DNA from 2 places in the Paenibacillus sp. BIHB 4019 genome. Region 1 is predicted to be linked to the other one. Evidence: predicted binding sites of a transcription regulator. Region 1 holds the regulator's gene; the other holds the start of a gene.
The links. The regulator CtsR, encoded in region 1, represses protease genes until heat stress. The targets are predictions, from matches to a motif close to ATGGTCAATAAAGGTCAAACA.
Positions count from the first base shown of each region.

Region 2: clpP (ATP-dependent Clp endopeptidase proteolytic subunit ClpP) is a predicted target of CtsR. The motif match lies at 14,590-14,610, and genes of this name have one in related genera.

Region 1 covers NZ_CP016808.1:2,721,064-2,737,472, reverse strand. The annotation lists gene gltX (glutamate--tRNA ligase) at 241-1,707, opposite strand; gene ispF (2-C-methyl-D-erythritol 2,4-cyclodiphosphate synthase) at 2,648-3,130, opposite strand; gene ispD (2-C-methyl-D-erythritol 4-phosphate cytidylyltransferase) at 3,133-3,837, opposite strand; gene BBD42_RS11580 (PIN/TRAM domain-containing protein) at 3,894-4,991, opposite strand; gene BBD42_RS11575 (DUF1573 domain-containing protein) at 5,141-5,536, shown strand; gene pssA (CDP-diacylglycerol--serine O-phosphatidyltransferase) at 5,731-6,477, opposite strand; gene disA (DNA integrity scanning diadenylate cyclase DisA) at 6,565-7,641, opposite strand; gene radA (DNA repair protein RadA) at 7,652-9,019, opposite strand; gene BBD42_RS11555 (antibiotic biosynthesis monooxygenase) at 9,176-9,526, opposite strand; gene BBD42_RS11550 (hypothetical protein) at 9,543-9,968, opposite strand; gene clpC (ATP-dependent protease ATP-binding subunit ClpC) at 10,247-12,718, opposite strand; gene mcsB (protein-arginine kinase McsB) at 12,721-13,800, opposite strand; gene mcsA (protein-arginine kinase activator protein McsA) at 13,825-14,349, opposite strand; gene BBD42_RS11530 (CtsR family transcriptional regulator) at 14,389-14,850, opposite strand; rRNA gene rrf (5S ribosomal RNA) at 15,339-15,455, opposite strand; rRNA gene BBD42_RS11520 (23S ribosomal RNA) at 15,525-16,409, opposite strand, start outside.
Region 2 covers NZ_CP016808.1:1,798,403-1,814,811, reverse strand. The annotation lists gene hisB (imidazoleglycerol-phosphate dehydratase HisB) at 49-648, shown strand; gene hisH (imidazole glycerol phosphate synthase subunit HisH) at 650-1,267, shown strand; gene hisF (imidazole glycerol phosphate synthase subunit HisF) at 1,514-2,272, shown strand; gene hisIE (bifunctional phosphoribosyl-AMP cyclohydrolase/phosphoribosyl-ATP diphosphatase HisIE) at 2,269-3,003, shown strand; gene hisJ (histidinol-phosphatase HisJ) at 3,071-3,877, shown strand; gene BBD42_RS07585 (ribose-phosphate diphosphokinase) at 4,020-4,970, shown strand; gene BBD42_RS07580 (tetratricopeptide repeat protein) at 5,295-7,046, shown strand; gene trxB (thioredoxin-disulfide reductase) at 7,107-8,054, shown strand; gene BBD42_RS07570 (glycerol-3-phosphate responsive antiterminator) at 8,421-8,987, opposite strand; gene BBD42_RS07565 (ROK family glucokinase) at 9,555-10,505, shown strand; gene rapZ (RNase adapter RapZ) at 10,559-11,446, shown strand; gene BBD42_RS07555 (gluconeogenesis factor YvcK family protein) at 11,459-12,445, shown strand; gene whiA (DNA-binding protein WhiA) at 12,452-13,381, shown strand; gene BBD42_RS07545 (HPr family phosphocarrier protein) at 13,479-13,748, shown strand; gene clpP (ATP-dependent Clp endopeptidase proteolytic subunit ClpP) at 13,936-14,517, opposite strand; tRNA gene BBD42_RS07535 (tRNA-Arg) at 14,747-14,818, opposite strand; gene BBD42_RS07530 (sugar-binding transcriptional regulator) at 15,070-16,107, shown strand.

The DNA.
Region 1 (16,409 bases):
TGTCCAATAGCCGCGGGTAACCCGGCCTGGATGCAATGACGGTTGTCCTCTCTGCAAATCCAGCAAAACGTACTTTTCCTGTTCATAGCTTGTTAACTGTAAACTTCCTAATAGTAGCCCTAGTATACCCAATCCACCCTTATGTGACAAGAGGCATTGTGTCCGGCCGTAATCGTATAGTGAAAAAGAGTACGCCCAGCGCGAATACTCGCGCCGCAGCCTTCTCTCCGTGCAGCAAGCCTAGCGGCCCAACCGCTCGTTCAGTCTCGCGATGACTTTCGCTTGGCCAAGCAGCACGATGGATTGGTTCAAGTCCGGTCCATGCGTCTGTCCGGTCAAAGCGGCACGGATAGGCATAAACAGCTGTTTGCCTTTGAAGCCGGTATCCTTTTGCACCGTTTTAATGGAAGCCTTCACGCTGCCTTCATCAAATGCCTCGGCTGGAGTTGCTTCTACTTGTGCGAGGAAAGCCGCAAGCACGACAGGCACCTGCTCTTCTGCAAGCACAGTCGTCGCTTCTTCTTCATCTTGGGCAGCCTCTTGGAAGAAAATCTCGGTATGCGGTACGATTTCCGCTGCATAACGCAGCTTGTCCTGGTACAACGCTACGAGACTGCTCACCCATGCGCGGCCAGCTTCATCCAACTGCTCAGATACGCGGCCAGCTTTAACCAAATGCGGCAGGCACATCTCGACGACGCGCGCCAAATCTGTTTTCTTCAAGTATTCATTGTTCATCCAGCTCAGCTTCTGCGTATCGAATACGGCCGGGCTTTTGCTGAGACGCTCAGCATTGAATACTTCAATTAATTGCTCACGGGTGAAGATCTCCTGCTCGCCTTCCGGCGACCAGCCGAGCAGCGTAATAAAGTTGAACATCGCCTCTGGCAAATAGCCCAGCGAATCGTATTGCTCAATGAATTGGATAATCGACTCATCGCGCTTGCTGAGCTTTTTGCGAGTTTCGTTAACGATCAGCGTCATATGACCAAAGCGAGGCGGCTCCCAGCCAAATGCTTCATAAATCATCAATTGGCGCGGCGTGTTGGAAATGTGGTCTTCGCCCCGCAGCACGTGGCTAATTTTCATCAGGTGGTCATCCAGCGCAACGGCAAAGTTGTACGTCGGGATGCCATCTTTTTTCACAATGACAAAATCGCCTGTTTCCGCCGTATCAAAGCTGATTTCCCCTTTTACGACATCGTCAAATTTGTAGGTGCGGCCTTCCGGCACGCGGAAACGAATGCTTGGCACGCGGCCTTCTGCCTCAAATGCCGTGCGCTGCTCATCTGTCAGATTGCGATGCAGTCCGGAATAACGCGGCGTTTCGCCCCGGGCTGTCTGCTCCTCGCGCTCACGCTCCAGCTCCTCTTCGGTGCAGTAGCAGCGGTAAGCCAGGCCGCGATCCAGCAAATCCTGCCAATATTTTTCGTAAATATCAAGACGCTCCGTCTGACGGTAAGGACCGTAGTCGCCGCCAACGTCGATGCTTTCATCCCAGTCAATGCCGAGCCATTTCAAATAAGTGAGCTGGCTTTCTTCTCCGCCGGCAATATTGCGCTTCACATCCGTATCTTCGATGCGGATAATAAACTTTCCGCCCAAATTGCGGGCATATAAATAATTAAATAAGGCCGTTCTTGCATTTCCAATATGCAGATGCCCCGTCGGCGACGGTGCGTATCGTACGCGAATTTCTTGTGTCATTGGTAAATCGCCCCTCCCTAGTCGCTTGCAGTCTTGCGCTTTTAGTACTGCCAAACTCATAAGATAAGTAGGGTGAAAAAGAGTCTGCGCTGCGCGAAAAGAGCTTGCTTCCGATCGCCATTACCCCTGGGTTTCCTTGAATTAACCGGCTAGGCCGTTGAAACTCAGGGCCAAAAGCATAAGCTTACGATGCTGCTTTCCTACGGAAAGCTTTAAACGAACGCTACCGCTTCTCCAGAAACCCCTTTACTCTCCACTACGACTTTTTCACCCTACTTCTTACATCCTTGCAGTAAATCAGCTATTACTAAGCTTTCCTTAAAAAAAAGCCTGCTGCGTTTCCTAAATATAACCTTCGCCTTGCCTTAAACAAAATGCTTTTGCTATATCTTTAGCAAAACACTTTAGGACATGTATGCAAACGTAAGCAAGCCATTATAATCTTGATCGATTATAGCATCAAACATGAGCAGAAGCCTGCGTATCCAAAGTCAGCTTCATGCATAGGCCATAGGCTTTATGCGGACACAGCAGCCGCTATTACAGCCGAAACACGGGATATGGCAGAGGACGCGGACTCAGAGTACGCTAATGTGCTTCCGATCGTTATTTTGACAGGAAAATCAAGGGCATAACGGATTTCCTGTCCGCCCAAGACCTCAAATCCTCTCAAAAGCCAGAATAGCGGAACTTCAGTCCTCAAGGTGAAACGGCTTTCGCTGTCATTTTGCGGCGTGGCGCGTTTCATGCCGAGAAATATAGTGAAAGTATGGCGAAATCATATGCTTTCCTATATTTCAAGCGTAACGGCTGTCGCCAGCCTCTGGCAGCAAAGCTACCTGTGCATGAGTATCCGGATTCTGGTTTGCATACACACCCTAGATAAACCAAGAGCGTGAAGAAGTCTTTTTCCCATCCCAGCACTAAAAAATTATTGCGATTATATCACATCTTTAATCAGGCAAACAACGGATTGCGCCGCAATTCCTTCGCCTCGTCCGGTGAAGCCGAGCTGCTCCGTCGTCGTCGCCTTCACATTCACCTGGGACACATCTGCCTCCAAGGCGCCTGCGATAATTTCCGCCATTTGCGGAATAAAGGGCAGCATCTTGGGACGCTGTGCAATAATGGTCGAGTCAATGTTGCCCAGCTTATAGCCGCGCTCCTTGACGAGTCCCCAAATATTTACAAGCAGCTTCAAGCTGTCCGCATCCTTGAACTCAGGGTCCGTATCGGGAAAATGCTTCCCGATATCGCCCAGCGCCAATGCGCCCAAAATCGCATCGGTAATCGCATGCAGCAGCACGTCGGCATCGGAATGCCCTAGCAGCCCTTTTTCATATGGAATGGTTACACCGCCGATAATGCACGGCCTGCCTTCTACCAATTGATGAACGTCAAAGCCTTGTCCTACACGAATCATAGTCAGCGTTCCCCTCTCTCCCGCTTTGCGAGCAAAAACTCCGCCCATGGCAAGTCTTCAGGCGTCGTAATTTTTATATTTGTATAATCGCCTTCCGCTACGGCAACCGGTGCGCCCATTCGCTCGACAACCATCGCGTCGTCCGTCCCCAGAAAACCCTCTGCATGGGCCAGCTCATGCGCACGCACAAGCAGTTCACGACGAAAAGCCTGCGGCGTTTGAATCGCCCACAAGCTTCGGCGGTCAGGCGTCGATACGATCAAGCCGTTATCGCCCACCTGTTTAATCGTATCCTTCACTGGTACTGCCAGCACAGCCGCTCCTTCACGCTCCGCCACAGAGCAGCAGGCGCCGACCGCAGCTGCCGTCACAAGCGGCCGCACGCCATCATGCACCATGACCCACTCTATCGCAGGCGAAAGCGCCTGAATGCCGCTGTACACCGAGTGCTGCCTTTCGCTGCCGCCTGCAACAACTGCCTTCACCTTGGCAATGCCAAAGCGCTTGACCAGCTCTCCCACGCGCCCCACATCATCAGCGCCGACAACGACGATAATTTCAGCAAGGTTATCAAGCGAAGCAAACAGCTCAAGCGTATGTACAATGATCGGCTTGCCCTGCATTTCCAGGTACTGCTTGCTTTCTTTTGTCCCCATTCGCGAACCGCGTCCGGCCGCGACGACGACAACTCCCCATTTTGCCCCCATGCCCTATTCCCCTCAAATCTGTGTGCCGGTATTGTATCCCCTCTATCATACCTTTTTTACTGTGCTTTTTCCAACAGCTTCGGCTTTGCGAAAATCATCCGTCCCGCAGATGTTTGCAGCACGCTCGTTACAAGCACTTCCATCGTTGTGCCGATATATTCGCGTCCGCCTTCTACTACGATCATCGTGCCATCGTCGAGATAAGCGACACCCTGTCCATGCTCCTTGCCGTCCTTAATGACCTGCACAATAATTTCTTCGCCCGGCAGCACAACTGGCTTCACCGCATTCGCCAAATCGTTAATGTTGAGCACAGATACGCCTTGCAGCTCGCACACCTTATTCAGGTTAAAATCATTCGTTACCACTTTGCCATGCAGCGCCTTCGCCAGCTTCACCAGCTTGCTGTCCACCTCGCTGATTTCCTCGAAATCTCCTTCATAGATAAGCACGCGCACATCAAGCTCTTTCTGGATTTTGTTTAAAATGTCCAGCCCCCGGCGGCCGCGGTTGCGCTTGAGCAAGTCCGAAGAATCGGCAATATGCTGCAGCTCCTCCAGCACAAATTCAGGAATGACCAGCGTTCCCTCAATAAAGCCGGTTTTGCAAATGTCGGCGATCCGCCCATCAATAATGACGCTCGTATCCAAAATCTTATGCTCCTCGAACCCGCTCGTCTCATCGATAGCAGGAGCCGCTTTGCGCTGGTTCCACAGCTCAATCAGCTTTTCCGTCAGCTCATCCCGCTTGTTCCAAGCAATGCGCACGCCCAGATAGCCGAAGAGCAGCGCCATAATGGCCGGCAGCATAACACCTATGCCTCCAATGTCCGACACCGCCGGGTACAACAGCACCGACAGCAGCAGCCCTACGAACAATCCTGCTGCACTAGCAAGCAGATCCTTGACCGGCATAGCCGAAGTCTGCTCCGCACCACGCTGCATTAAACGAATGAGCGGATTTGCTGCCAAGGTCGCGAGAATGACCCCGCACAATGCGCCGATTCCGACATTCATGTAATAAGTGCCGGAATGCTCAAGCATCCCAATAGATGGCTCAGCCCATAATCCCGATAAACTGGTCATGCTGTGAAGCTCGCGTCCTGCCATTGCACCTAACATTATTCCAATTAATTGAATGATACGTCTTACCATATTCATCCACCTCCATTACAATTATGTTCCAATTGGGAACACTCTAACCGTCAAAGGTAAATGATTTTTCATTTTGAAATGCGGACCAAGTAAGCTTATAATGGAAACAAGATCAGAAGTTGCTAAAGTTGATGAAAGAGGTGTAACCGATGAGCGCACCAACATTGGATCAATTTCAACAGCAAGTATCCGAGTTACTGCTAAGGCATCGGAGCCTGCTAGATGTGATGTCAAAGTTTGGGCAGGCTGGAACGTCCGTCAATCGTGCGGTAACGAAAGCCGTGACCGACTGCGGCTGCATTGAGCTTGCTGCCCGCAAGCAGCATTATTCCGATGAGCCGAATCTTACCAACGCGAAAGAAACGCTGCAAAGCCACCTTTCTGGCGAGCTGTGCGAGCACTGCCGCGATGTGCTTAAGGCCGACCTCGGACGCAATCTGTTCTACATGACCGCGATGTGCAATCTGCTGGATATCCAGCTGGACGAAGTCATCGCCGATGAGTATGACAAATGCTCAACGCTCGGCCTATTTAATTTAACGTAAAGCGAATGCCTGCAAAGCCATTGCTACCTCAACATAATGGTGCAAGATGCACAAGTGTAACCGACTGTCGCCGTCCTCTGGCGGCAAAGCCATTTCAACAAAAAAAGCTGCAAACCACGTTTACATGGTTTACAGCTTTTTTGATGTTTCTTGTTTACTTGTGAAAAATGCTTCTACGCTAGCAGCGCTGCATATTAGGCAATCGTCTCCGACTGCACCTGCTCTTCGCTCAGTTCCGCATGCTTGTTTTTACGTCTGCGCGGCTTAATGCGCCGATCAACGTTTTTTTTTAAGCCCCACAGCGCATACAGCAAAAGCGGGATGAAAATCAGCTTCGACAAATATTGATTGAACCAAATACCGATTACAAGAGAAAACACGACGATAATCGGCACAACCCAAATCGCACTCTTCGGAATGCCAATTTTCTTGAAGTTCGGGTAACGAACCGTACTCACCATAAGAATGGAAAGAACGAGCGTGCTGATTAACAGCACAATAACCGAAATATCATTTTTGAAAAGAGCCAGCGTTGCCAAAACACCACCAGCTGCTGGAATCGGCAGTCCGATGAAATAACCGCTCGGCGTCTTCGTTACGACATTAAATCTCGCCAGGCGCAAAGCTCCGCAAATCGGAAATAACGCGGTAATAATCCAAGCCACTGCTGTATTTAAATCCTGAAAAGCGACGACATACATAATGAACGCTGGAGCGACTCCGAAGGAAATGACGTCGGATAACGAATCGAGCTCCTTGCCGAATTCGCTCTGTGCATTAAGCGCACGTGCCACTCTGCCATCTACGCCATCCAGCAGCATTGCAATAATAACCATCATCGCTGCAATTTCAGGTTTCTCATTAAACACCATAATAATGGCGATTACGCCAAGAAACAAATTCCCCACCGTGAAAAGGCTCGGTATTGACTTTATAATCATCTGTTCCACCTCTTCTCTACTATGCCCTAAGACCAAATACTAATGTATGATGATCGGGCCGTTCACATTCCATCAATTGTATGGGATTTAGATTTGCCTGTCAATGAACATTTGATCCTGAATCCGTTTCAAACCTTCCTTGATCGCCCGCGCCCGAACTTCCCCAATTCCGTCAACATCATCCAATTCGCCGATGGTCGCCATCATAATATGCGGCAGTCTGGCGAAGCGCTCAATCAAATTATTCATAATAATGAGCGGCAAACGCGGGATTTTGTTCAACAAGCGGAAGCCTCGCGGCGAAATAGCTTCTTCTGCCATGGAACCGGTATGCGGGTAGCCAAGAAGCCGGATAATCGGCGATGCGTCCAGCAGCTCATCCGAGCTCAGTTTTTTCATCGCCAGCCGGATTTCCCGGATTTTCTCATCTGAATTATCTTTCGCATAATCCTTAAGCAAATACCAAGCATCCTCATCTACACCGTCGACCAGCTCTTCCAGTTGCATCGCAATGAGGCGTCCTTCCGTTCCCAGCTCGGTCACATAACGCTTGATTTCCATTTTGACTCGCAGCACCATCTCTACCCGCTGCACGACATGGGCAACCTCTTGCAAGGTGACCAGCTCTTCGAACTCAAGCACAGACAAATTTTTGAACGATTGGCCCAGCACCGCCTTATATTTTTCCAGCGTCTGAATCGCCTGATTCGCTTTTGTCAAAATGTTGCCCATTTCCTTGAGCGCATACCGCAAATTGCCTTGATACAGCGTAATAATATTGCGGCGCTGCGATATGGATACGACGAGCTTGCCCGTCTGCTTGCCAACCCGCTCCGCGGTACGGTGGCGGATTCCCGTCTCAATCGACGGAATGGAGCTGTTCGGAATAAGCTGCGTGTTGGCATACAAAATCCGCCGCATATCCTCGCTCAAAATAATTGCGCCATCCATCTTCGCAAGCTCATACAAATAGTTGGGCGAGAAATCGCAGTTGATGGAGAAACCCCCATCTACAACTTCCATTACCTCAGGACTGTATCCGACAACGATTAATGCTCCAGTCTTCGCCCGCAGCACGTTCTCTAAGCCGTCACGGAACGGGGTACCGGGCGCGACTAGCTGCAAAAGCTGGTTCATCGTTTCTAGCTGGCTCTGTTCCTTCATCATCTTCCCCCTATCCTAGTGCTGCCGAGAGCGCTTCCGCTACGGTGTTTACACCAATAATCTCAATGGATGCCGGCGGCTTCCAGCCCTTCAGGCTTTTCTCCGGCATAATAACTCGTTTGAAGCCCAGTTTCTCGGCTTCCTTTACCCGCTGCTCAGCCCGCGAGACAGCACGTACCTCGCCCGTCAATCCAACTTCCCCGAACACAACATCGTAAGGTCTCGTTGGCGCATCCCGAAAGCTCGAAGCGAGACATACCGCTGCTGCTAAATCAACGGCTGGCTCATCGAGCTTAATGCCGCCCGCGACATTTAGATAAGCATCCTGCGTCTGAAGAAACATCCCGTTGCGCTTCTCAAGCACTGCAATGATCAGCGCCATCCGATGATGGTCAAGCCCGGCCGTCATGCGGCGCGGCGAAGGGAAATTCGTCGTTGCCACCAGCGCCTGCAATTCCACCAATACAGGACGTGTTCCTTCCATGCTTGCTACAACAATAGAACCTGCTACGCCAAGCGGGCGCTCTGATAAAAACAGCTCAGAAGGATTCAGCACCTCACGCAAGCCTTCCTCGCCCATTTCAAAAATTCCGATCTCATTCGTCGACCCAAACCGGTTTTTAACCGCGCGCAGCAGCCTGTAGGTATGATGGCGCTCACCTTCAAAATACAATACGCAATCGACCATATGCTCCAGCATCCGCGGTCCGGCGATGGCGCCTTCCTTCGTCACATGTCCGACCAGCACCGTTGCAATCCCTTTGATTTTGGCGACTCGCATGAAATGCGCGGTGCATTCCCGAACCTGGGATACGCTGCCCGGCGCTGATTGCACACCCGGATCATAAACCGTCTGGATGGAGTCAATAACGAGAAAATCGGGGTCCACCGATTCAATCGCCTCGTTAATATGATCCATGTTCGTTTCGCAAAGCACATACAAGGACTCCGTCAGCGCACCAAGCCGATCCGCTCTTAGTCTTGTTTGCCGCACCGATTCCTCACCTGAAATATAGAGAACCTTCAATCCCTTCGTTGCCAGTGCATGCGAGGTTTGCAGCAGCAGCGTGGATTTTCCGATACCGGGGTCGCCCCCTACCAGCAAAAGGGAGCCCGGCACAACGCCCCCGCCAAGTACGCGGTTCAGCTCCTTCAAGCTCGTTTCAATGCGCGGTTCCTTCCCGCTCTCTATATGTATGATCGACTGTGGCTTTTCTTTCGTTTGCGCAACACGCAAACCGACTCCCTGCGTCTTGACAACGGTTTCCTTCTCTTCAATCATGGAATTCCATGACTGGCACCCTGGGCATTTGCCCATCCACTTAGGCGACTCTGTTCCACATTCATTGCATACGAATTTCGTTTTTATTTTTGCCATGTCCGGCTCCTTTTACTAAAAACACTATCATTAAAAGTTTACCATTTAATGTGGATTGTATAAACCCTTTCTTCCTTATACAGCAAGAAAGTTCCCTGTCATCCACAAGAGGAAGAAGGGAACTTTCTGAAAAAGATAACCTATACACGCTATCGTTTAAGCCTGGATAGCCGCTTGCCGCGCCACAATAACCCGGTGCGTTGAAAGCTGGGAGCCCAGCATAATGACTTCATTTTGCTGACTTTTGCAGCCTTCCCCTGCTTTCGTTTGACGATGCGCATGTGCCTGACGGAAGGAGTCGCTGTTGACCCAGCCTTCAAACGACGCTTTATTTTCCCATGTTGTGCCGACTCTCAGCTCATCATAGTCCACCAAGTTTTCCATAAGTAGCACTTCCATCCGGATAAAGCCGGGAGAAAGCTCAATTCCCTTCGTATGCTGGAACCGCTCGGCAACGGCTTCCCCGTGCCCTTTCTTCACTTTAATGGTGTTCGTGACCACGATCATGTTGTTACTCCTCCTATCAAGCCTGAAGGCTTTCCAAATAAGCATAAACCAAGCGCGATTCCTCGCCACCCATCTTGGCGTGAACGATGAGTGGAATTCCATGCGGGCCAATGGCATCCTTCGCTGCAGGATCGTCACTTAAAATCGCATGAACTACTTCCAGCTTGCCTAACATCGCAGCAGCAAAAAGATCCAGCCTTGCACCACGCTCCAGCAAGTACAGCGCAATATCCCTGCGCCCGACATGGGCGGCTGCGCCTAGCGCATTTTCCCAATCGCCATCGCCCCAATCACAGGAAGCGTGCAGCAGCTCGGGCTCTTCACTCAGCATTTGCTTTACCTTGTCAAAATCCATGTGCGCAGCTCTAACGAACTGCTTAATATATTCATTTGATAAATATGACGCCTCTTCAGCCGTTATTCTGGCAGCATGCAAACCCATCCTTATTACCGCCTTCCGTCATCTGTTCCGGTCTTCGTCTTTGTATATGAAAGAGTGTATGTTCAAAGTAATGTCTACTCTTATAAGATACACGATAATGATTCTCATTGTCAAATAAAAATGAATGGGGATTGTCTGTGTAAGGCATAAAAAAAGCTTCCAGAATCCGTCAAGATCACGGGTTCTGGAAGCTTTCTATTTTTGTGCCGAGCTGCATAAAGCTGGCTCGACGGATGTGCGGATAACCTGTAATCAGCTGTGCAGCATCCTCACTTTTATTATGACTTAGCTGCCGGCTCTTCGGACGCTTTCTCCAAATCAAGCGGCTCCGATTTCGTTACTGTCAACGCCCCATCCTTCTCATCAATCGTGAAGCGGTCGCCTTTTTGAATGTTGCCAACGAGCAATTCCTCGGACAATCGGTCTTCGATATGCTTCTGAATCGCACGGCGCAATGGACGAGCACCATACTGCGGATCGAAGCCTTCTTTCGCGAGGAACGCCTTCGCTGTATCGGTCAGCAAGAAGTCTACATCTTGCTCACGCAGGCGTTTGCGCAAATCGTCGGACATTAAAGTGACGATTTCGGCGATATGCTCTTGCTCCAGCGAGTGGAACACGATCGTTTCGTCAATCCGGTTCAGGAACTCCGGACGGAAGCTCTTTTTGAGCTCAGCCATTACTTTATCCTTCATTTGAATGAAGTCACGGCCAGCGTCATGAACAGCTGTGAAGCCCAGCGAAGAATTCCGTTTAATTTGATCCGCGCCCACGTTCGACGTCATAATGATCAGCGTATTGCGGAAATCGACTACACGGCCTTTAGAGTCAGTCAGACGGCCATCTTCCAGCACTTGCAGCAAAATGTTGAATACTTCTGGATGGGCTTTCTCAATCTCATCGAGCAATACAACCGAATATGGCTTACGGCGTACTTTCTCGGTCAATTGACCGCCTTCCTCATAACCAACATATCCCGGAGGAGCTCCAACGAGACGGGAAGTCGAATGCTTCTCCATATATTCCGACATATCGATGCGGATAATCGCATTTTCATCGCCGAACATCGCTTCTGCAAGCGCACGGGCAAGCTCGGTTTTACCTACACCAGTTGGACCGAGGAAAATAAATGAACCCATCGGACGCTTCGGATCCTTCAGTCCAGCACGAGCACGGCGCATAGCGCGCGATACCGCTTTGACTGCTTCTTCTTGGCCAATGACACGACCGTGAAGAATGGATTCCATTTTCAGCAGACGCTCGGTTTCTTCCTCTGCCAACTTGCTTACCGGAATGCCGGTCCAGCTTGCTACTACCTGTGCAATATCCTCAGGTGTCACTTCGGAATCGGTGCGTCCTTGTTTTTCTTTCCATTGGTTTTTCGTAATATCGAGCTCTTCACGCATCTTCTGCTCGGTATCGCGAAGCGCAGCCGCTTTCTCAAACTCCTGGCTTTGAACAGCGGAGTCTTTCTCCTTGCGGATATCCTCCAGACGGTTCTCCAGCTGCTTGAGGTTCGGCGGAATCGTATACGAATTGAGGCGAACTTTCGAGCCCGCTTCATCAATTAAGTCAATCGCTTTATCCGGCAGGAAACGATCCGTAATGTAGCGGTCGGACAGCTTAACCGCTTGAACAATCGCTTCATCCGTAATTTTCACCCGGTGATGGGCTTCATAACGATCGCGCAGGCCGTACAAAATTTGTACCGCTTCTTCCGGAGAAGGCTGATCTACCGTAATCGGTTGGAAACGGCGCTCCAGCGCAGCATCCTTCTCGATGTATTTGCGGTATTCATCCAGCGTAGTCGCACCGATACATTGCAACTCGCCCCGTGCTAGTGCCGGTTTCAAAATATTCGAAGCATCAATCGCGCCCTCAGCCCCGCCTGCACCGATCAGCGTATGCAGCTCATCGATGAAGAGGATGATATTGCCGGCTTGGCGGATTTCATCCATAATTTTTTTCAAGCGGTCCTCAAACTCACCGCGGTATTTCGTACCAGCTACGACAGAGCCCATATCGAGCGTCATTACGCGTTTGTCGCGCAGCGTTTCTGGAATTTCGTTTGCAATGATTTTTTGCGCCAGTCCTTCAGCGATCGCCGTTTTACCAACGCCGGGTTCCCCGATGAGAACCGGATTGTTTTTCGTCCGGCGGCTAAGCACCTGAATAACGCGCTCGATTTCTTTACTGCGGCCAATAACCGGATCGAGATTGCCTTCCTTAGCGAAGGAGGTCAAATCGCGGGCAAGTCCGTCCAACGTTGGCGTGCTCACATTAGATGGAGCGCCATGGTTGCTGGAGATTGCTTCGCTGCTGCCAAGCAACTGCAGCACTTGCTGGCGTGCTTTATTCAAGCTGATGCCGAGATTGTTCAGCACGCGGGCTGCAACCCCTTCTCCTTCACGAATGAGTCCGAGCAAAATATGCTCCGTACCTACATACGTATGGCCCAACTTTCTCGCTTCATCCATAGAGAGCTCAATGACCTTTTTCGCGCGTGGCGTATAGGCAATATTCGTCGGCTGCTCCTGGCCTCTTCCGATTAAAGCTTCAACCTCATCCTGGATTTTCTCTAGGCCCAGGCCAAGTCCAATCAGCGCTTTCGCAGCAATGCCTTCCCCTTCACGAATCAGTCCAAGTAAAATATGCTCTGTGCCAATATTGTTATGTCCAAGACGAACCGCTTCTTCCTGCGCCAATGCAAGCACCTTCTGTGCCCGTTCCGTAAATCTTCCGAACATCATCGTTACGCACCCCCATGTTCCATTTGACTTCGCAACTGCTTGCGAATAAGTTCTGCCCGGCGATAATCCCGCTGCTCTGCATTCATCGTTTCCTTAAATACTTGCTGCAAGAAGCCAGGCTGTGTCATAATCATTAATTCATTCATGACTTGAGGCGTTATATTATCCAGCAATCCCAAATCAACGCCCAACCTTACATCTGAAAGCCGCTGTGCTGCTTCCTTCGTATCCATAATAGCCGCATAGGATAAAATCCCATAGGACCGCTTTACTCTATCTTCAATGCGCAGCTTAGACTCAGCAAGAAGCCGTATTCGAGCTGCTTTCTCATGCTCAATAATTTGTCTGGCTACGCTGTACAAGTTGTCAATAATTTCCGACTCCGATTGCCCGAGTGTAATTTGGTTCGAGATTTGAAACACATTGCCCAGCGCTTCGCTGCCTTCCCCATACAATCCGCGAACCGCGAGTCCTACCTGCGTGACCGCCTGCAAAATCCGATTGATTTGCGATGATAGCACGAGTGCCGGCAAATGCACCATAATGGATACGCGAATGCCTGTTCCAACGTTGGTTGGGCATGTCGTTAAATAACCGCGTTTCTCATCAAAAGCGTATTCGGTCTCTGCCTCAAAAATATCATCGATCCGATTCGCCAGCGTCCAAGCCTCCTGAATTTGAAAACCCGGATACAGGCATTGAATTCGCAGATGGTCTTCTTCATTAATCATAATGCTCACCGATTCATTATCGCTGAGGATGAAGGCTCCGCCTCGAGATTCATTAGCCAGATTAGGGCTGATCAAATGCTTTTCGACCAATACACGCTTCTCCAGCTCCGTAAGATCGGATAACACGATCGTATCAAAATGGCCGATAGGCTCAAGCTTTCCAGATGCCCCGATCGCAGCCAACTGCTCCATAACCTCAAGCGACTGCTCCTTCGTAGCAAGCAACGGAAACGGATGATGGTTTAAATTTCTGGCGATGCGTATACGGCTGCTGATGACGATATCTGACTCGGGACCATCCCCTTTCATCCAATCGCTTAACGCTTGCTCTGAAAAACGACGACTCTTCAAGAGGTATCCTCCTTACTTCACGACTTACAGCTCTGCTATTTTACGCTCAAGCTCACGAATACGATCCCTGATTTGAGCCGCACTTTCAAATTCTTCTTGCTCAATACGATCATACAACTCGCGTCTGAGCTGATCAAGTTCTCGTTTATTTTGCAATTGCCCTCCGGAGCGTTTCGGAATTTTCCCCGTATGCACCGTACTACCATGTACCCTTTTAAGCAGCGGATCTAACTTATCTGAAAAATGTTTATAGCAGGCGCTGCAGCCAAAGCGTCCGATCTTGCTGAACTGTGCATAAGTGAAGCCGCATTCGTCACAGCGTATGACCGGGCAAGGCTTCGTCCCTGCTGAACCCGATGTTCCAGATGGGTCAAAATCAAGCAGACCCGACAGCAAGCTGTGGATAGAGAAGCCATTTGCCGTTCCTGGAATGCCTTCACCCCGTTCACGCGCACAAGCTTCACAAATGTGAAACTCTGTCTTCTCTCCGCCGACAATCTTCGTAAAATGAAGCGTTGCCGGCTTCTTGCCGCATTCCTGACAAATCAAGACAAATCACCCCTTTCCATGCACTTACGCACGGTAAAGTTATTTAACCAGAAGCGATATAAGCATCGCTCTTAGCAAACGGGCCCTTACCTCATCACGCAGCGGGAGCTTGACGGCAATCGTTTCCCGATCAATTGCTGCCCGCAGCAGCTGTGCTTCGCGCTTCGTCACCAACAGCGCTTCTTCAAGCTGATAAATCAGCCCTTCCGCCACGCTCTGCTCCACGCAATCTCCAATCGTCTGCCGAATATGAAATTGAATCGTCTGCAAGGCTGGCAGCTCTACCCGTTGAATCCGGACATAACCTCCGCCTCCACGCTTCGATTCAACCATGTAACCCTTCTCCAGCGTAAAACGTGTACTTATAACGTAATTAATCTGGGAAGGGACGCACGAGAACTTCTCAGCCAGCTCATTGCGCTGTATTTCTACCGAGCCTTCCGTGCTTTCCTGCAGCATATTCTTCAAATACTGTTCAATGAGATCGGAAATGTTTCGCATATCACCAACCTCCCTGGTACTGCATGGAGCACAAGCTTACGCTCATTCATATGCAGCTCCAACTGACTTTGACTTTCTTTGACTTTAACTTTATTATACGCAAAATTTAAGAAAGGTCAAGAGATGGAATCTTAATTTTCTGACTATTCATCCACAAGCATTTATACACAAGGCTACTACTTAGCATGATGCGAAAAAGCACTATTTATACCCGACCAGCATAGATCGGCCCTATTTATAAACAGGCTGTGCATAAAAAGTGAACGAATGTGCATAACTCGTGTTTACATTATGTTCATATAAAGCTAATTAAACTTACGCACATGTGAACAACCGTGCGAATACAGACTTATTCTTTCCACAAAAAAATACTATGCCCCTCATCCACGGCTGTAGATAAGTTGTGCACAGCATTTTCGCTATAAGATTATGTATCAGTTTACAGGACAACAAAAAACCTGCCGCAATGATTGCGGCAGGCTTCTCGTGCTTGGCGACGTCCTACTCTCCCAGGACCCTGCGGTCCAAGTACCATCGGCGCTGGAGGGCTTAACGGTCGTGTTCGGGATGGGAACGCGTGGTTCCCCTCCGCCATCGCCACCAAACGGATAGAACGGGTATTGCTACCCTGAAAACTGGATGCGAAAGACAAGTCTGAAACTTTAGCGTGTTGTTAGGATAAGCCCTCGACCGATTAGTATTCGTCAGCTGCACGCATTGCTGCGCTTCCACCCCGAACCTATCAACCTCGTCGTCTTCAAGGGGTCTTACTAATTGGGAAATCTCATCTTGAGGGGGGCTTCGCGCTTAGATGCTTTCAGCGCTTATCCCGTCCGTACTTGGCTACCCAGCGGTGCTCCTGGCGGAACAACTGGTACACCAGCGGTACGTCCATCCCGGTCCTCTCGTACTAAGGACAGCTCCTCTCAAATTTCCTGCGCCCGCGACAGATAGGGACCGAACTGTCTCACGACGTTCTGAACCCAGCTCGCGTACCGCTTTAATGGGCGAACAGCCCAACCCTTGGGACCTACTTCAGCCCCAGGATGCGATGAGCCGACATCGAGGTGCCAAACCTCCCCGTCGATGTGGACTCTTGGGGGAGATAAGCCTGTTATCCCCAGGGTAGCTTTTATCCGTTGAGCGATGGCCCTTCCATTCGGTACCACCGGATCACTAAGCCCGACTTTCGTCCCTGCTCGACTTGTAGGTCTCGCAGTCAAGCTCCCTTATGCCTTTGCACTCTCCGAATGATTTCCAACCATTCTGAGGGAACCTTTGGGCGCCTCCGTTACATTTTAGGAGGCGACCGCCCCAGTCAAACTGTCCACCTGACACGGTCCCCGAACCAGTTTCATGGTCCTAGGTTAGAACTCCGATACGATCAGGGTGGTATCCCAACGTCGCCTCCACACAAGCTGGCGCTCATGCTTCAATGGCTCCCACCTATCCTGTACAGATCGTACCAAAGTTCAATATCAAGTTACAGTAAAGCTCCATGGGGTCTTTCCGTCTTGTCGCGGGTAACCTGCATCTTCACAGGTATTAAAATTTCACCG
Region 2 (16,409 bases), 920 kb from region 1:
GCGAACAAAGCAAACATTTATTTTACGGGAAGAAAGAAGGAATCGGTAATGGCGGAATTGACAGGACGCGTATCGGAAGTAGCTCGCAAAACAAATGAAACAGACATCAAGCTGGCGTTTTCGGTAGACGGAAGCGGAACGGCCAACATTGAGACGGATGTGCCTTTCCTGAACCATATGCTGGATTTGTTCACAAAGCACGGCCAGTTCGACCTGACGGTTGATGCCAAAGGCGATATTGAAATCGATGACCACCACACGGTGGAGGATATCGGCATTTGCCTCGGGCAAACGCTGCGTGAAGCACTTGGCGACAAGCGCGGCATCAAGCGTTACGCGAGCGTATTCGTGCCGATGGATGAGGCGCTGGCACAGGTTATTATCGATGTGAGCAACCGCCCGCATTTCGAATACCGTGCGGAGTATCCTTCAAGCCAAGTAGGCAGCTTCTCTGTGGAGCTGGTACACGAATTTCTATGGAAGCTGGCGCTGGAAGCGCGCATTACGCTGCATGTTATCGTACATTACGGCCAGAATACGCATCATATGATTGAAGCGGTATTCAAGGCGCTTGGCCGGGCGCTGGATGAAGCGACGAGCATTGATCCTCGCGTACAAGGAGTGCCTTCGACGAAAGGAGTGCTGTAGCATGATTGCAATCATCGATTACGGCATGGGCAATCTTCACAGCGTTAGCAAGGCGGTTGAGCGTCTTGGCTATGCTGCGGTTGTAACGGCTGATCCGCAGGAGATTTTGGCGGCGGATGGCGCGATTTTGCCAGGTGTCGGCGCCTTCGGTGATGCGATGAGCAATTTGCGCGAGACGAAGCTGGATGAGGTCGTGAAGCAATTTGCCGCCTCCGGCAAGCCGCTGCTCGGCATTTGCCTCGGCATGCAGCTGTTGTTCAGCGCGAGCGAGGAGTACGGCGATAATGAGGGCCTCGGCTTGCTGCCAGGCAAGGTCATCCGTTTCCAAGGCGATTACAAAATTCCGCATATGGGCTGGAACAAACTTAGCTTTGAGCAGGAGCAAAGCCCGCTGTTTGCGGGTTTGGAAGAGGGCCATGTATATTTCGTCCACTCCTTCCATGCGAAGCCGGAGCAAGGCAGCGATCTGCTGGCTACGACCGATTATTATCAACAGGTAACGGCAATCGTTGGGCGCGACCAAGTATACGGCATGCAGTTCCACCCGGAAAAAAGCGGCGAGCTGGGCATGCAGCTGCTTGGCAATTTCCTCGCATTGACCGGCAGCAGCAAGGCTTAGCCTAGCCCCGCCGGCTACATCACGGGAAGTCGCTTAACAGCACCATGTATCTATCGAACGACAACGTTATTTTTTCACAAGCGTAAACGGCTGTCGCCGTCCTCTGGCGGTAAATCTAACGTTTCGCGATGAAATATAAGCGGAGTATAAGGGTGAAGCTTATATATTCTTATATTTTAAAAAATGAATATCTACAGGCTGTCGCAGGCGAAGCCATAGATGAGTCTAATATAAGGAGCGTGCAAAATGCTGGCAAAACGCATTATTCCATGTCTCGATGTCAAAGACGGCCGCGTCGTTAAAGGCGTAAATTTCGTTAACTTGCGCGATGCCGGCGATCCGGTCGAGCTGGCGTCTACCTATGACCGCGAGGGAGCGGATGAGCTCGTATTTCTCGATATTTCCGCCTCGGTTGAAGGCCGGGCGACGATGATCGAGGTCGTCAAACGCACGGCAGGCGAAATTACGATTCCGTTCACGGTTGGCGGCGGCATCTCGCATGTCGACGACATGAAGCGGCTGCTGCGCGCAGGCGCAGACAAGATCGGCATTAATACGGCCGCAGTCAAAAATCCTTCGCTCGTACGCGACGGCTCGCGCAAATTCGGTTCCCAGTGCATCGTTGTCGCGATAGACGCGAAATTTAACGAAGCGTGGGGCGAGTGGGAAGTATATACGCACGGCGGCCGCCAGGCGACAGGCATTAAAGCGTTGGAGTGGGCTTGTGAGGTGGAAAAGCTTGGCGCTGGCGAGATTTTGCTGACGAGCATGGATGCCGACGGAACGAAGGATGGCTTTGATCTTCCGCTGACCTCTGCTGTATCAGGCAAGCTGGGCATTCCGGTTATTGCTTCGGGCGGGGCAGGCCGAATTGAGCATTTCAGCGATGTTTTCGATCAGGGCAAGGCGGACGCTGCGCTGGCGGCGACGATTTTTCACTACAAAGAAATGACGATTCGCGAAGTGAAGGATGATTTGCGGCAGAAGGGCGTGGAAGTTAGATGACAGACTGGATAAAACAGATTAAGTGGAGCGAGGACGGCCTTGTGCCAGCGATCGTGCAGGATGTGCAAAGCAAGGAAGTACTGATGCTCGCTTATATGAACGAGGATTCGCTTAAGCTTTCGGTGGAGACGGGTTCGACCTGGTTCTGGAGCCGCTCGCGCAGCGAGCTGTGGAACAAGGGCGCAACGAGCGGCCATACGCAGCGTATTGAGTCCTTATCCTATGACTGTGACGGCGACACGCTGCTGGTACGCGTTCATCAAGTTGGCCCAGCTTGCCATACGGGAAGCTATAGCTGCTTTTTCAATGATATCGAGCTGGCGAATAAAGCTATGGAGGCCAATTCCGGCGTAGATTCCGCGTCAACTGGGGCAGCTGCAGCTGAAGTTGGCCAAGGCGGAGATCGCTTTGCGATTTTGGGCAGCCTGGAAAGCGTCATTGCCGAGCGCCATGCGGAGCGTCCAGAAGGTGCGTATACGACATATTTATTCGATAAAGGCATCGATAAAATTCTTAAAAAAGTTGGCGAGGAAGCAACCGAAGCGATTATCGCGGCGAAAAATCAAGACAACGACGAGCTGCGTTCTGAAGCGAGCGACTTGATTTTCCACCTGCTGGTGCTGCTCAGAGAGCGGGGCTTGCCACTGGATGATGTGATGCAGGAGCTTGTGCAGCGCCACGGCAAACCAGCCAGCAATAATGCAATGAAACGCGAGCAGTCCAAAGCCTAGCCAGGCGGATTGCCGCGTTTTGCGGTTTTAATTCATAGGATTAAAAAAGGAAAGGCAGGGCTGCCTTATGCTTATCGATTACCATACCCATCATGTTCGCTGCGGGCATGCAGTGGGCACGCTTGAGGAATACGTACAGAAGGGCATTGAACTGGGGCTTGACCAGCTCGGCTTGTCCGACCATTTGCCGCTTATTCATGTCGATCCGGCGACGTATTATCCAGAGATGGCCATGCCAATGGAGGAGCTGCCGCGTTATGTCGAGGAGTGTTTGACGCTCAAGGAGAAGTACAAACATCAAATCGACATACGCGTCGGGCTGGAAGGCGATTATATCGAGGGTTACGAGCGGCAAATCGAGGATATCATTAAAGCGTATCCGTTCGATTATGTCATTGGCTCGGTGCATTTTCTCGGCGAGTGGGATATTACCGATTTTCGCCAGACGCATGGCTGGGAAGGCAAAAACCGGCTGGCGGTATATGAGCAGTATTATGATGCGGTACAGAAGGCGGCGGCAACCGGGCTTTATGATTTTATCGGGCATATCGATGTAATCAAGCGTTTTGGCTTTAAGCCGGAGGAAGATGTAACGCATTTGGAAAATGCAGCGCTCGAAGCCGTCAAGCGGCATGGCGTTGCGATTGAATTGAATGCCTCGGGCTTGCGGACACCAGCGGAGGAAATGTTCCCGAGCCGCAGAATGCTGGAATATGCGCTTAAGCTGGGCATTCCAATTACGGTTGGCTCGGATGCGCATCAGCCAGAAAGACTGGCACAATACCTCGATCAAGCGCGTCTGATGTTGAAAGAAGTCGGTTTTTCGCAGCTCGCGACCTTTGATCGTCGAAAATTAGTCAGTATTGATTTTTGAATTATTAGCAATTCGATGTATAATGGTATTGACCAAGCGCAAACGGGCTGTGCCCGGAGCACAAGCTTAGGGCAAGCAGGCGTTGCGCATTGAAAGCCTAGTCAGGTAAAACTTATTTGGTTTAAACGCTCAGGAGGGTATTATGTTAAGCGACAAGTTGCGTATTTTCTCGGGATCGTCTAATCCGGAACTAGCTCAGAAGATTGCTTCGGATTTAGGATTGACGCTCGGCGCCATTAAGATGTCCAGATTCAAGAGTGGCGAAATTTATGTCCACTATGAAGAAACCATCCGGAACTGCGACGTATTTCTGGTTCAATCGTTTTCGCATCCGATCAACGAATATTTCGTGGAGCTGCTAGTTATGATCGATGCAGCGAAACGGGCTTCGGCGAAAACAATTAACATTATTATGCCGTATTACGGTTATGCCCGTCAGGAGCGTAAATCCGCGCCGCGGGAACCGATTTCCGCAAAAATGGTTGCAGACGTATTGACGACAGTTGGGGCGACCCGCGTCGTTACGATTGACTTGCATGCACCAGCAATTCAGGGCTTCTTTAATATTCCGGTCGATCATATGACAGCTCTTGATCTGCTCAGCGATTATTTGAAATCGAAAAATATTAAAAACCCAGTTGTCGTATCGCCAGATGCTGGACGCGCTTCGACTGCCGAGAAGCTTGCCAACTACTTGGACACTTCGTTCGCGATTATGATCAAGAAGCGTCCAGCACATAATGAATCATCGATTACCCATGTTATTGGTGATGTTGAAGGCCAGACACCGATTATTATCGAGGATCTGATTGATACCGGCACAACGATTGTCAATGTAGTCGAAAGCTTGAAGGAACGTGGTGCGGAAGATGTGTACGTGTGCGCTACTCACCCTCTCTTTTCCGGCAATGCTATTGAGCGTTTGGATATTCCAAGTATTAGAGAAGTAGTCGTAACCGACTCTATTCTCCTGCCTGACAACCGTCCGGACCGTTTCACGGTGCTATCGGTTGCTCCTCTGCTTGCAGAAGCGACACGCATCATTATTGAAGGCGGTTCGATCAGCACCCTGTTCAAAAATGCAGGCGTGTAGCGAGAACTTTTTTTAAGTATAGGAAAGTATATGATTATCCCATCCTTTCTCTATATTTCTCAGAATGAAACGCGCTGTTCTTCCAGAGGACAGCAACAGCCGTTTCACCTTGTGGACTCTTTACCACAAACAGCATAAATACTTATATGAGAATCGCGGGCGGTTATTAAAACGCCCGCGATTTTCATAACTTTTTGCCTTTTGTCGCAATGGAACGCGGGTCATTGCAGCTGTCCTGGAGCGTTTCCTTTAGTTTGAGTGCGCGACTTGACCGTTCCTATGTTATAATCGTAGAAAATGAAGTTTCCGGGAGGTGCCTTGCCAATGAAGGGAAAGAAACGCGCGGCCACAGCTGAGCCAAAAACGAAAATCATACCTATTCAGTGGGATGCCACATTCTTTTTCGAACGGGCTGTCCGCTCATTGGACCGATACCACTATGACAAGGCACTTAAATATTTTCGCCGTGCTGTGGAATATGAGCCGGAAAATCCGGTTAACCATTGTAATATGGCTGGCATTTTATCGGAAATGGGCAATTATGAGGAATCCAATAAAATTTTGCATTGGATCGTCGATGAGCTTGATCCTACGATGACGGAATGCCATTTTTATATGGCGAACAACTATGCCAATATGGAACAATATGAAGCCGCTGAAGGGGCTTTGGTGCAATATCTCGAAGAGGATGCGGATGGGCAGTACCTCGATGAGGCGGAAGAAATGATGGAATTGCTCGATTATGAGCTGGAGCGTCCAACGCGGGTAACGAGCATTAAGGCGCGTGAAGGCCTGTTTGAGCATGATCAGGCACGCACGCTGCTGGAGGAAGGCAAGTTTACCGAGGCGGTTCGCCTGCTGGAGGACATTATTGCGGCACAGCCGGAGTTTCTGGCCGCACGCAACAATTTGGCGCTCGCTTATTATTATATGGGTCTGTTCGATAAGGCGATGGAAACGATTCATGAGGCGCTGCATATTGATGCGGGCAACCTGCATGCCTTGTGCAATTTGGCCATCTTTTATCAGCATGCGGAGGACGAGAAAAGTTTGGCTCCGCTGGTGGAGCTTCTGCGCAAGACGGCACCTTTTCATGAGGAGCATGTGTTTAAGCTGGCTACGACGATGGGCATTCTTGGCGAGCATGAGGCGGCTTACCGCCACTTCCTTCGTTTGCTGAAGGACCCTGATTTAAATCAGGATCCATGCCTGTACCATTACGCGGCTGTAGCGGCTTGCAATATCGGGCGGTTCCATGAAGCCGAGCGATTGTGGCGGCAGACAGCGAAGCTTGATCCAAAGTCGAATATCCCCCGTTATTATATGGAGCAACTGGAGCTGGTGAAGCAAGGGCAGCATAAATCAGCAGTCAGCTACCATTATCATTTGCCGTTTGAGGAGCAGTTCAAGCTTTGGGAAAACTCCTCGGATGGATTGCCTGATCATTTGAAGCGCGATCCGCTCGTCCGCTCCTCCTTCTTCTGGGCGCTGCGCCACGGCGATCGGAACACGAAGCTGCAAGTTATTCAGGCGCTCGGCATGATTGCCGACAATGAAGTGAAGGATGCGCTAAGAGCGTTTCTAATCGAACCGGGCGAAGACGATTATTTGAAGCGGATTGCGATTTTCGTCCTGCGCACCATTGATGTACAGGAGCCTCTGCAGGCGATTTTGGAAGGCAAGGAGACGGTCATTGAACCGAATCGTGTTCCTTCTCGTCTGCCTGTGTGGGAAGCCAAATGGCAGGAAGTAGTAGAAGCTGCGTTATCGCGAATGAACAAACGTTATGATCTGATCCAGCAGCATGATCTGATGACGCTGTGGGTCGAGTTTCTCAGCCGGGTTTATCCGGACGTTCCGAAGCTGAGCAAGGTCGAAGGCTGGGCCGCAGCACTGGAATATTTGACGGCGAAGATGCATCGGCGCACGATTTCGTATCATGAGGTATCCGTTCGTTATGGCACTTCCATTGCAACGGTCAGCAAAAATGCGAAGCGGATCGATCAAGTGTGCGGCATTAAGGAAAAGATGCGTTCGATTAATTCGGTATTTGCGCCAGATGAGCCGCTGGAATAGCGAGCAGGCGCGTCTGTGAAATATAATAGGGATAGGGCAAAATTTAAGGAGGGTTACAGAATGTATAAAGCGATTATTATCGGTACGGGTCCTGCGGGACTGACGGCTGCGATTTATTTGGCTCGTGCAAACATGAAGCCGCTAGTTATTGAAGGACCGGAGCCGGGCGGACAATTGACGACGACAACGGAAGTAGAAAACTTCCCGGGCTTTCCAGAAGGCATTATGGGTCCGGATTTGATGGCTAATATGCGCAAGCAAGCGGAGCGTTTCGGTGCAGAGTTCATTACGGGCTGGGTGAACAGCGTGGATACTTCCGCGAGACCGTTCAAGCTGCAAGTAGAAGGCAAAGGCGAATTCGTAGGCGAGTCGCTTATTATTTCGACGGGCGCTTCAGCGAAATACTTGGGCATTCCTGGGGAAAAAGAAAACGTAGGCCGCGGTGTCAGCACCTGCGCCACTTGCGACGGATTTTTCTTCCGCGGCAAAAAAATCATCGTGGTTGGCGGCGGCGACTCCGCCATGGAGGAAGCTAGCTTCCTGACTCGCTTCGCGACGAATGTAGAGCTTGTTAACCGCCGTGATGAGCTGCGCGCTTCTAAGATCATGCAGGATCGCGCGCGCGAAAACGAGAAAATCGACTGGAGCCTAAACCGCACGCCAGTTGAGGTTGTAGCTGGGCCAATGGGCGTTACTGGCCTTAAAGTACGCAACAATGAAACGGGCAGTGAAGAAGTCATTGAGACGCACGGCATTTTCATAGCGATCGGACACACGCCGAATACTGGCTTCCTTAACGGGCAGATCGATACGGATGAGCATGGCTACATTAAAGTAAAACCGGGCACTTCCGAGACGAACGTTCCAGGCATCTTCGCTTGTGGCGATGTGCAGGACAGCAAATATCGCCAAGCGATTACCGCTGCGGGCAGCGGCTGTATGGCGGCGCTCGATTGCGAACGTTTCCTCGAAGGCAGCATGACGCATGACTGGAGCCAGTCCCTGTAAACATAGATCGGCGGTTAGGTTAAATACGCGCATAAGGCGCAAGCGCCTATTAAACGCTGGGCTTCCTAGTTCCCTAGATCGAAATGCAGCAAATACCCCTTTGCCTGATGAATAAGGCAAAGGGGTATTTATTGTATGTTTATTGTACGGTTGTATGTTTATTGTACGGTTGTATGTTTATTGTACGGTTGTATGTTTATTGTACGGTTGTATGTTTATTGTACGGTTGTATGTTTATTGTACGGTTGTATGTTTATTGTACGGTTGTATGTTTGGGCAGTACCCCAGAACAAGCAGCACTATGTACCTGTGTGGGGGACGGGTGGCGCAGCATTGACGCGAGCGGCATCGGCTTGCCGAATACAATCATTTGCTTGTAGACGCAAAATGCGTCCACAGCTCGCTGCGCGAGGTGGTCACCGCTGTAGCCCCAGCGGCAGTTGCATTTTCTACATCTGCTACAGTTCGGATCAGGCCGCCGGCAAAAATCGGAATGCCCGTCCGTTCAAAAACTTCACGAATGATATGCGGCATGACGCCTGGCAGCACTTCAATATAATCAGGCTTCGTGCGCTCCAGCAGCACATAGCTTTTCTCCAATGCCTGGGTATCCAGCAGAAACAAGCGCTGTATCGCAATAAGGCCATTTTTCTTGGCCGTGCTAATGACGGCGCCGCGTGTAGAAATAAGTCCGGCCGGGCGAATCATCTGGCACAAATATTCGGCGGCGTATTCGTCATTTTTGAGGCCGCCGATTAAATCGGCGTGGAGCAGTATTTTTTTTCCATAGGCATTCGCCAGCTCGAAAATGCTCTTCAGTTGGCTGATATGCGTCTCCAGCAGCACAATATAGGAGAAGTCAGAGGTCATCAGCTTTTCCAAATCTTTCGTTTTTCGCGGGGCAGGCAATATTTGCTGGTTGTGAAAGGGCAAGGCCGAATACCTCCTTATCGGGGATGTGGATTCATTGATCTATAATAAGCTGCCAGTTAGGCGTGTAAACGCTGCTTCGATTCAAATGCGGAACGGAGTCCGCCATCTAGGGCGGGAAGCGATGTGTTCGCTTGAAATATAGAGAAAGTATGTGATGTTCCCATCCCTTCTTTATATTTCTCGGAATGAAACGCGCTGCGCCGCCAAAGGAAGGCGACAGCCGTTTCACCTTGAAATATAGGAAAGTATATCATTTCGTTATCCTTTCTCTATATTTCTCGGAATGAAACGCGCTTTGCCGCCAAAGGACCGCGACAGCCGTTTCACCTTGAAATATAGGAAAGTATATCATTTCGTTATCCTTTCTCTATATTTCTCGGAATGAAACGCGCTTCGCCGCCAAAGGACCGCGACAGCCGTTTCACCTTGACCCTAGTCTAATGGATATACGGGGTGAACTCAACGTGCAAATCCAGCGGCAGCAAGGAGCTTCCTGCCTTGACCAGAGGGAGGAGCTTCGCTTATAGTGGACAGAGAAGATTAACATATTAATGAGGTGGACTACAAATGTCTCAAAAGATTTACGTTGGAATCGATGTTGGCGGAACGGCAATTAAGGTCGGATTGTGCAACGAGAACGGGGATTTGCTTCACACGTATGAAGGTCCCACAGAAACGAATAAAGGTACGGATGCTATCCTTGAAAATATTGCTGCTTATGCGCGTGCCATCGTCGCTGAATCTTCTTATGAATGGGAGCAGGTTGGCGGCGTAGGCGTAGGAATCGCCGGTTTCCTGGACATTCCGTCGGGCTATATTAAGTTCGCGCCGAATTTGAAGATTCGCGACGTAAATTTGAAAGACTATTTGGAAGCCAAGCTGGCAACTAAAGTGCTTGTAAACAATGATGCAAACGTGGCAGCGCTGGGCGAGGCTTGGGCTGGCGCGGGCAAAGGCATCGACCACTGCGTATGCTACACGCTTGGTACAGGTGTAGGCGGCGGTATTATTATCGGCGGCAAAATCGTCGAAGGCTTCGCCGGCATGGCTGGCGAGCTTGGACATATTGCAATTGTGCCGGATCTCGAAGCGATTCAGTGCGGCTGCGGCAAGATGGGCTGCCTCGAAACGGTTTCTTCCGCAACGGGCATTATCCGTATGGCGAAGGATGCTGTGGAGCGCGGCGACCGTACGACGCTTGCTCAAGTGACAGACATCATGGCGAAGGACGTAATCGATGCAGCAAAAGCTGGAGACGAAGTAGCTATGCGCATTGTAAGCCGTGCGGCGTATTATTTGGGACGCTCGATGGCACTGATGGCCGTCGTGCTGAATCCGGAATGCTTTATTATTGGCGGCGGCGTGTCCAAAGCCGGCGAGTTTCTGTTCGAGCAAATTCGCGAAGTATTCGAGAAGTATACACAGAAAGAAGCGCAGGATGGCGTGAAAATCATCCCTGCTACGCTCGGCAACAATGCAGGTGTCGTTGGCGCAGCGGGATTGATTTTGCGCTCGTAGCGATAAACATAGGATAACAGGGACATTTCCCCGCTTGTGAGGAGGAGAAGAAGATGGAGACGGCAGCGGCACTAGCGAAGCTTGTTATTATTACAGGGATGTCAGGCGCGGGCAAGACGATTGCTGTACAAAGTCTAGAGGATCTTGGCTTCTTCTGCGTCGATAATTTGCCCCCGGTGCTTATCCCTAAGTTTGCAGAGCTGATTGAGCAATCAAACGGGAAGATCGGCAAGGTTGCCTTAGTTATTGACTTGCGCGGCAGGGAGTTTTTTACAGCTTTAGCGGAGTCTTTAAGTTATATTAAAGACCATTCTACCATAAGCTGTGAGATACTGTTCCTGGATGCGACGGATGGCGTGCTCGTTCAACGTTATAAGGAGAGCCGCCGCCGCCACCCGCTTGTGCCCGACGGCTTGCCGCTGGACGGCATTAAGCTGGAGCGCAGAATGCTGGAGGATTTGAAGGGTTCTGCATCGCTGGTTATTGATACCAGCAGCATCAAGCCCGCACAGCTGAAGGAACGGATTATTTCCAGGTTTACGAATTTGGAGCAAAATAGCTTGTCGGTCAATGTCATTTCTTTCGGCTTTAAATATGGCATTCCGATTGATGCGGATTTAATTTATGATGTGCGTTTTTTGCCTAATCCTCATTATATTGAGCATCTGCGCCCAAATACCGGCCAGACGCCTGAGGTTTATGAATATGTGATGAAATGGCCGGAAACGCAGGCGTTTCTGGCCAAACTGGTTGATATGCTCCAGTTCCTCCTTCCGCTTTATCATAAGGAAGGGAAGAGCCAGGTCGTTATCGGTATTGGCTGTACCGGAGGAAAACATCGCTCGGTGGCGATTTCGGAATACTTGGGCCGTGTGCTGGGAAGCAGCGATACGGAACGGGTACGCGTCAGCCATCGCGATTCCGACCGCGACAGGCATTAACGGAGGGAACGTATGCAGAACAGGCACAAAATAGGAGCGCCTCCCAAGATCGTGGTCATTGGCGGAGGCACAGGATTATCCGTTATGCTGCGCGGGCTGAAGGAAAAGCCCATGGATATTACAGCCATCGTCACCGTTGCGGATGATGGGGGCAGCTCCGGCGTGCTGCGCAATGAGCTGCAAATCCCGCCTCCGGGCGATGTTCGCAATGTGCTGATGGCGCTCGCTGATACGGAGCCGCTGCTTGCAGAGGTGCTGCAATACCGATTCAATTCAGGCACGGGGCTTGCCGGGCATAGTCTCGGCAATTTAATGCTGGCTGCTATGGCTGACATCACAGGCGATTTTGTGACGGGCGTACGCGAGCTGAGCAGGGTGCTGGCGGTGCGCGGACGGGTTTTGCCTGCGGCAGCCCAGGCTATCGTGCTCAAGGCAGAAATGGCCGATGGCTCGATCGTCATTGGAGAGTCGATGATTCCAAAGGCGGGTCAAGCGATCAAGCGTGTATTCATTGATTCGGAGAAAGCACACGCGCTGCCAGAAGCAGTCAAGGCGATTGAGCAAGCAGATGCCATTCTTATTGGGCCTGGAAGCTTGTACACGAGCATTATGCCGAATTTGATTGTTCCCATGCTTGCCCAAGCAATTACGGAATCTTGCGCCGTCAAGCTGTTTGTGTGCAATGTGATGACGCAGCCGGGCGAGACGGACAATTATACGGTATCGGATCATATGAATGCGATTGAGGCCCATATCGGCCTGCAATTATTTGATTATGTCATTGTGAACAATGGTGAAATTTCACCGCAAGTGGAAGCCAAATATGCAGAGATGGGCGCAAAGCCCGTTGCTATTGATTTGGAAGCTATTCGCAGCAAGGGCTGCGAGGTTATTGCGGATCGTTTTGTTTTATTCCAGACGTTTCTAAGGCATGATGCCGAGCGTCTAAGCCATCATATTTATAAGCTAGTGGAAAACTGGATGATTAGAAAGAGGTGACAAACCATGTCGTTTGCGGCACAAACGAAAAAGGAACTTACGCTTATTGAAGCGGATTCCTGCTGTGAGCTTGCAGAGCTTTCCGCACTCATTCGGATGAATGGTTCTGTCAGCTTATCCAGCCGCAAAGTCATTTTGGACATCTCAACAGAAAATGCTGCCATAGCCCGTCGTATTTATTCTCTGGTCAAAAAGCACTTTGAGGTACACACCGAGCTGTTGGTTCGGAAAAAAATGCGGCTGAAAAAGAACAATGTGTATATCGTACGTATTCCAACAATGGTACAATCTATATTGAGCAAGCTTCATATCGTGTCGGAAGGTTTCGTGTTCAACTCCGGAATCGATAAAGCGATGATCAAGAAGTCTTGCTGCAAGCGTTCGTATTTGCGCGGGGCTTTCCTTGCTGGAGGTTCAGTGAATAACCCTGAGGGTTCCTCGTACCATTTGGAAATCTCTTCGATGTATGAGGAATATTGCGCCTCATTAGTGGAGCTTGCCAATAAGTTCGAGCTGAATGCCCGCTGCATTGAACGGAAGAAAGGCTTTATTTTTTACATTAAGGAAGGCGAGAAAATTATTGAGCTGCTGAACATTATCGGCGCTCATCAGGCGCTGTTCAAATTCGAGGATGTAAGGATTATGCGCGACATGCGCAATTCCGTCAATCGCATCGTCAATTGCGAGACGGCGAACCTGAACAAGACCATTGGCGCGTCCGTACGGCAGATTGATAATATTAAACTGCTGGACCGCGAGCTGGGCCTTGATAACTTGCCGGATAAGCTCAAGGAAGTCGCTGAAATTCGCCTGCAGCACCCCGATCTGAACTTGAAGGAAGTTGGCGAACTGCTGAAAGGGTCAGTAAGCAAGTCGGGTGTAAACCATCGTCTTCGCAAAATTGACGAGCTTGCTGAAAAAATACGCAATGGCTAAACTTTTAACTTCTTGTTTCCGATGGTATAATGATACAATGAGTTTAAAATTATCGGCATAATTAAGGATTGAATAAGATATAGGGGGTATGGTTTCCATGACAAGGCTTCCGGTTGTCGTTCGACTAAAGACGGGTCTTCATGCAAGACCTGCAGCATTATTCGTACAAGAAGCTAATAAATTTTCATCTGAAGTATTCGTCGAGAAAGACGACAAGAAAGTGAATGCCAAATCGATTATGGGAATTATGAGCTTGGCAATCAGTTCGGGCACTGAAGTTTTCATAAGTGCGGAAGGCTCGGACGCAGAACAGGCTGTAAACGCTTTAGCTGCATTGGTAAGCAAGGAAGAGCTGGAGAACCAATAAGAAGCCCTATTCAGTAGGGGCTCGCTTGCTCATAACCCTATTATTTGGCCATGCCGCCTTCTGGATCAGAATGATCTGGGGCGGTTTTTTGGTTGAAAAAAGTTTATAACAAAAGCGCATAACAAAAGAAACCCGGTTCGCCTGAACCGGGTTTCTTTTGTTATGCGCCCACAATAATGCGGGGCAATTAGATTTTCTCAATAACCTTGTCAACCAGACCATACTCGCAAGCTTCTGCTGCGCTCATGAAATAGTCGCGATCGGTATCTTTCTCCACGCGCTCAAGCGGTTGGCCTGTGCGCTCGGACAGGATGCCATTCAAGTGGTCGCGCATTTTGATAATACGGCGAGCGCGGATTTCGATATCGCTCGCTTGGCCTTCTGCGCCGCCTAGCGGCTGGTGAATCATAACCTCGCTGTTCGGAAGCGCGTAACGCTTGCCTTTGGCGCCTGCTGCAAGCAGGAAAGCGCCCATCGATGCTGCCATACCTACACAAATGGTGGATACGTCAGGCTTGATGTATTGCATCGTATCATAGATAGCCATACCCGAGGTGATGGAACCGCCAGGGCTGTTAATGTAAAGGGAGATGTCTTTCTCAGGGTCATCAGCTGTCAGAAACAGCATCTGTGCGATGATGGAGTTGGCTACAACGTCATTGACGCCCGAGCCCAAGAAGATAATACGATCCTTCAATAACCGGGAATAGATGTCGTAGGAGCGCTCTCCGCGATTAGTTTGCTCAATAACCATAGGGACGAAATTCATATCCTGTAAACCTCCTCCGAAAAATAACAAGATTGATATTGCCGTAACATCATAATAGCGGATGAAACGTTAAAAGTCAAAGATAGTCAGACAAATCAGATTTTTCTCTATCGCACGCCTTTTAGCAGCTAAAAAACGATATAAAAAAACCACCCTTTCATCAGGGTGGCCACATACTAGGCTTCATAAACACGATTGCTTGCTGTATGTCGTTATGGGCAAATCAGAACGCGCCCGCTAGGAATCGAACCTAGATCTCAGGCTCCGGAGGCCTACGTCATATCCATTGGACCACGGGCGCATGTATAAAAGTAACAGCAAGATTTAGTATATGTTAAATGTGAATAGAAATCAAGCCAGCTATTAAAAATAAATTTGATAAAATCGTGTCAGTAAACGGTTTCATATGAAATTGTTGACTTGAAATGTTAGATCAAGTTCGGTAAAATAGAGGTGGGACTTAAAACGAAAGCATGGGACATTTCGTGTCCACCGCTATGCATGAGTATCGGTTTCGCTTAACTTAGTACGGGTGGAGTGAATAATTAGAAGATGCGCCAAATGATTGAATTGCAGCAGCAGCTTCTGCCAGATTTGCTCGACGTGATGAGGAAGCGCTACAGGATACTGCACCAGGTTATGCTCTCTGATCTCATCGGCCGCAGAACGCTTGCGACAACGCTCGGTATGACGGAGAGGGTACTGCGAGCAGAAACGGACTTTCTAAAGTCGCAGGGCTTGCTTGAAATTCATGCTTCAGGCATGAGAATCAGTGAACCTGGCAAAGAACTGCTTGAACAGTTTGAGCCTTTTGTGCAGACGATTTTCGGCTTATCGGAGCTTGAGGAGAAGATCAGAAGTTATTTCGGGCTGAGCCAAGTGGTTGTTGTGGCCGGCGATTCTGATGTATCCGCGCAGACGAAGCGGGAACTCGGCAGAGCAGGAGGGCAGGTACTGCGCAAAGCGATGGAGCAAGGCGACGTCATTGCCGTTACAGGCGGTACGACGACTGCCCAGGTAGCTAATCAGCTTTCGGCTGTAGCGCCGCTTAAAACCAATTGGTTCGTGCCTGCAAGAGGCGGACTTGGCGAAAGCGTCGATTATCAGGCGAACACGATTGCTTCCACTATGGCGAAGCGGACAGGTGCCAACTATCGGCTGCTTCACGTTCCTGATCATCTTGGCGAGGAAGCTTATGCTCCCATTATGCAGGAACCGAATATCCAGGACATTATAGAAGTGATCCGCAGGGCGCGTATTGTCGTGCACGGCATCGGAGACGCTATGGTGATGGCTCGGCGCAGGAAGCTCGATGAGGCGACGATGCAGGGTATTGAAGCTGAAGGGGCGCTTGCTGAAGCTTACGGTTTTTATTTTGATCGCAGCGGGCAAGTGGTTCACAAGATGCCGACGGTAGGACTACGGCTCGAGGATATTGTGAAGACTGAAGTAGTTATCGGAGTAGCCGGAGGCAAAAGCAAAGGTGAAGCGATCGCTGCAGTTATGCGTTTTGGACACAATGATGTGTTAGTTACCGATGAGGCTGCCGCATTAGAAATCATTGCGATTATTGAAGGCTCAGCTCCATAAAAATATAAGAATTTATAAGTTGCAGCTTATAAATAGGACTTATATTTCACCGCGAAGCCGCAGCTTTACCGCAAGAGGATGGCTTTCGGCCGTTTACGCTTGAATTCTAAGAATTTATAAGTTTTATCCTTATATCCGCTTAGAATTCTAGGGCAAAGCTCTTCGCTCGTCCTAGAAGGACGTCGAAGTCGTTTTAACTTGGCAAGTGATCTTGATGCTTCGCGCGCCGTGCGAGACAATGGCATCGGCATGCGAAATGTCTTGAAATATATTTTTCATCCCAAAACACTCTAGGAGGAAAC